2 regions of the Bradyrhizobium sp. TM239 genome follow, and region 2 is predicted to be linked to the other one. Evidence: riboswitches for the same ligand, from Rfam matches in the RefSeq annotation. Region 2 holds a riboswitch; the other holds the start of a gene.
The links. Region 2 has a riboswitch for cobalamin ahead of AABA84_RS06925 (DUF1636 family protein). Riboswitches for the same ligand answer to the same signal wherever they lie in the genome.
Positions count from the first base shown of each region.

Region 1 (2,389 bases), on a different contig from region 2:
CATTTGCCATGTTTGACAGGGCAATCACATGCGCCTCGTTGCCGTGATCATATTCGCGCTCATGACGGCGGCCTGCGACCAGGAGCAGGACATCACCGGCTCGACGCCGACCTGCCCGATGCGGAACTACAGCTATAACCCCCGCGACATGAACCAGTGCGTCAATGCCTGCAAATCGTGCGATCGCGGCACCACGGTCACCTGCACGACCTCCTGCACCCTCAAGGGCGCGCGCTGAGCGCACCGCCTTCTGCCTTGCAGGGATGCAACCCGTGGAATGGGCGGTGCCTGGGCACCGGAACGATTCACATGGGTCAATCATTGAAGCAAGTGGCAGGACGCGGAGTCCGATGGAAATGGGTATGCTCGATCCCGGCCGATTTCTGGTGTCGTGCTCGCATTGCGATGCCTGGCCGATGGCAGCCAACGTGAAGCGGTCGAGCTGGACGGCGTCCCCGCACGAGGTCCGCTTCGTCTGCACGCGCTGCCGGCGCGAGGAGACCGCGATCGTCTCGGCCTCCGGCGAATTGACCCCGATCAAGCGCGTCGATATTCCGCCCCGCGATGTCGCTGTCGCCTGGGCCCAGGCGCAACGTGTGCGCGGGCGGACCTGAGCGGCCGACACCCAACGGTCGATTGACTCCCGGGGCGAACGGCTCGTAAATGATCGGCGACGGTTCTCCTCATGGAGATCAAAAGGGAATGTGGTGCGGGATTGTCCCTAGGCCGGGATTATCTCAACGCCACGGCTGCCCCCGCAACTGTAAGCGGTGAATCTTTCGTCTCATGCCACTGGGAAACTCGGTCCTGGGAAGGCGACGCAAGGTCACGACCCGCGAGCCAGGAGACCTGCCGTCAGCCGTGGTCACACGCGAAGATGTCGGTCGGGGAGTACAGACATTGGCTTCACCGGAGCAATCCATCGCTCTGCCGTGAAATCTCGTTCGCTGTGACGTGCCACTGACGTCATACCGAGGTTACCATTGTGTCCCGTCTTGTCCCTGCTGCCAGGCGCCTCAGCGTCGGCCTGCTCGCATCCGTTTCCTTCCCTTCGCTCGATCTGTCCTCCGCCTTCGCCCAGCAGGCGCTTGCCGAGCAATTGCCGCCGATCGAGGTGACCAGGCCCGACGATCAGAACCGCACGCGCGCCAGGGCGATCGGTGACGGCGAGGCGGCTCGGCAGGGGGTGAGGACGAATGTCGCGCCGGCAGGCAATGGCGCCGGCTCATCCGGCTCCGGCGGCGAGGCTGCCGCCGGCACCGGCGGCATCGTCGGGGCCGCCACGACCGTCATCACGGCCGCGGATATCGCGCATGCGCCATCGCAGACGCTTGCCGAGATCATCGCGACGCAGACGCCGGGGGCCCAGATCACGACGTTCTATGGCGGCCAGATCGGCGCCAAGACCAGCGTGGACCTGCGTGGCTTCGGCGCCTTTGCTACTGCCAACACGCTGGTGCTGGTCAACGGCCGGCGGCTGAACGACGTCGACATGGCGCAGGTGGACCTCTCCACCATCCCGCTCAATTCCATCGAGCGCATCGAGGTGACGCGCGGCAATTCCGGCGCGGTGCTCTATGGCGACAACGCGGTCGGCGGTGTGATCAACATCGTCACCAAAAATGGTGTCGGCGGACCGCCCGTGACCGCGCGCATCGAGGCCGGCTTCGGCTCATTCAACACCAGACTCGGCAACGTTTCGACCTCGCTCAATGCCGGTCCGTGGTCGACCTCGTTCTATGGCAACACGGTCAGGACCGATGGTTATCGCGACAACAATCGTTATTCGCAGCAGAACGGCGTCGGCAATCTCAACTACACCACGCCGGGCCTGACGGCCTTTCTCACCGTCACCGGCGACAATCAGGAGCTGCGGCTGCCGGGCGGCCGCACCGTCGATCCCTCGATCGGCCTCGACGAGCTCAGGGCCAACCGGCGAGGGACCAGCACGCCCTTCAACTACGCCAACCAGCAGGGTTTTGGTGCGACCGCGGGCTTCACCAAGACCCTGGTCAACGGCGTCGATCTCATCGTCGATGGCGGCGTGCGCGACAAGAAGCAGCAGAGTGCGTTCTTCTCCACCCCGACGCCGGTTCCGGCCTTCTTCACGTCGACCTATGTCGGTTCCCACCTGACGACATGGTCGATCACGCCGCGGCTCAGCGTGAAGAGCCTGCTGCTCGGCATGCCGTCGCAACTCCTGACCGGCATCGACTATTACGACGCGAGCTTTGAGCAGAACCGCGGCGCCGGGCAGGGGCTCGCCCCCTGGCACAATTACGACCTCCGGCAGGAGACGGTTGCGGGTTATTTCCAGCACACATTGGGGATAGCGCCCACGACCGACATCTCCTACGGCGCGCGGGTGCAGAACGTCAGTCTTGCGGCA
Region 1 is NZ_BTIR01000024.1:143,200-145,588, forward strand. It holds gene AABA84_RS31900 (hypothetical protein) at 29-238, shown strand; gene AABA84_RS31905 (hypothetical protein) at 351-614, shown strand; cobalamin riboswitch at 658-871, shown strand; gene AABA84_RS31910 (TonB-dependent receptor) at 986-2,389, shown strand, end outside.
Region 1: linked by a shared signal. The riboswitch ahead of AABA84_RS31910 (TonB-dependent receptor) and the one ahead of AABA84_RS06925 (DUF1636 family protein) in region 2 are both predicted to bind cobalamin.

Region 2 (2,389 bases):
GCTTGCCCGCGACCGCGATATAGCCCTTGGCGCGCAGCACATTCTGCTCGCGCGCCAGCTTTTGCACCGATGCGACCAGCGCATCGACGTCGGCGACTTCAGGAAGATCGATCACGACCGAAGCGAAATCGTCGTGCTCGTGATCCTCCTCGCCGTCATGATGCGAGGGACGCGCGGCAAGATCGTTCTCGGCGGCAGCGCCAAGACCGAGGATGACGCGCGCATCGATCGCACCGTCGGTCACGGGGAGCATCGGCACGCGGCGCGGCATCTCGGCAATAATCGCCGCCTTGGCCGCTTCGAGTCCCGCCGCCCCCGCGAGATCGGCCTTGGTCAGCAGCACGATATCGGCGCAGGCGATCTGATCTTCGAACACCTCCGACAACGGCGTCTCGTGATCGAGATTTTCGTCCGCCGCACGCTGCGCTTCCACCGCAGCCGGATCGGGCGCGAAGCGGCCGGCCGCCACAGCCTCGGCATCGGCAAGTGCGATCACACCGTCGACGGTGATGCGCGAGCGGATCTCCGGCCAGTCGAACGCCTTCAGCAGGGGCTTGGGCAGCGCCAGGCCCGAGGTCTCGATCAGGATATGATCGGGCCGCACGGGCCGCGCCAGCAGTTTTTCCATGGTCGGAATGAAATCGTCGGCGACCGTGCAGCAGATGCAGCCATTGGCGAGCTCGACGATGTTCTCTTCCGGGCAATTGGCGTCGGCACAGGATCTCAGGATCTCGCCGTCGACGCCCTCACTGCCGAACTCGTTCACGAGCACCGCGAGCTTCTTGCCGCCGGCATTGCTGAGCAGATGCTGGATCAGCGTCGTCTTGCCCGAGCCGAGAAAACCGGTGACCACCGTCACAGGGACTTTTGCGAGCGGGTTCATTCGGCGGCCTCCGGCACGACGGCAATGGGGGGAATGCGGGCAAGCGATTGCTTGCGGAATATTTCCGGCCGGCTGCGCCAGGGCACGAGACCATCCGGCGCCGCCGCATAGGCCGCCGCGCCCGCGACCACGTCCTGCGCATTCGCATCCGACAGGCGGCCATAGACATACGACCAGCGGCCGGGCGCGCTGAGCGCGACCGAGCAGCCCTGATTGCAGGCCGACAGGCATTCGACGGGAACCACATTGACGCCCTCGGGCACGCCGGCGTCGAGGATCGCCCCATGCAGGCGCTTGCCGGGCGTCGCCTCGCCCTCGCCAGGCGTCTCGCCGGCGCGGCAGGTGATGCAGACGTGAAGTGTGACGGTCATCGCCTCTTCCAGATAACAGCGGGAGGCGATGAGGCACACGGACCATTCTTCAGAAGGCCCGTTTCCCCGTCGCGGAACACCCCGTCCGCCGGTCCAAAACTCGTCCGCGCTGGCAGGTCTCCCGGCTTGCGGAGCAGGGTTATCCCCTTCGATCCCCGCCTTCCCGATTCCTGCGGGAATCAGTGGCTTCGGGCATCTCTCCGGTCACGGTCGCGGGGGCGGCTGCAGTTTGGACCCAAATCTTGCCGATTCGGACCCTATCGCATTCCCTCTTCGCCTGTCATAGGACAGGAACCAACGCCGGGCCACCATTTGCCGGTGGCCGCCACTTGTCAAGCCGAAGGACCGGGACCGATGACGCCTGAACCGGATACGAAAACGGCCGAGGAAACCGACGCCCGCCACGCCACGAAAATGGCGAAAAAGAAGGCCGCCCGCGACAAGATCATGGCGACCAAGAGCGGCGAGAAGGGCCTCATCATCGTCCACACCGGCGCCGGCAAGGGCAAGTCCTCCTCGGCCTTCGGCATGATCGTCCGCTGCGTCGCCCATGGCTTCCCCTGTGCGGTCGTGCAGTTCATCAAGGGCGCCTGGGATACCGGCGAGCGACGCCTGCTCACCGGCCATTTCGGCGACCTCTGCCAGTTCCACGCCATGGGCGAAGGTTTTACCTGGGAGACGCAGGACCGCGCCCGCGACATCGCCGCCGCGCGCGCCGGCTGGGAGAAGGCCAAGGAACTGATTCTCGATGAGAGCTTGCGCATGGTCGTGCTCGACGAGATCAACATCGCGCTGCGCTACGACTATCTCGACATCGCGGAGGTCGTCGAGTTTCTGACCACCTCGAAGCCGCCGATGACGCATGTCGTCCTCACCGGGCGCAACGCCAAGGACGAGCTGATCGAGATCGCCGATCTCGTCACCGAGATGACGCTGGTGAAACATCCGTTCCGCTCCGGCATCAAGGCGCAGGCCGGCGTCGAGTTCTGAGTTCGATGGCACGCGCGTTGATGATCCAGGGGGCCGGCTCGGACGTGGGCAAGTCGCTCATCGTCGCAGGCCTTGCGCGTGCCTTCACGCGGCGCGGCCTGCGCGTGCTGCCGTTCAAGCCGCAGAACATGTCGAACAACGCGGC
Region 2 is NZ_BTIR01000003.1:131,308-133,696, forward strand. It holds gene cobW (cobalamin biosynthesis protein CobW) at 1-883, opposite strand, end outside; gene AABA84_RS06925 (DUF1636 family protein) at 880-1,254, opposite strand; cobalamin riboswitch at 1,349-1,568, opposite strand; gene cobO (cob(I)yrinic acid a,c-diamide adenosyltransferase) at 1,609-2,244, shown strand; gene AABA84_RS06935 (cobyric acid synthase) at 2,250-2,389, shown strand, end outside.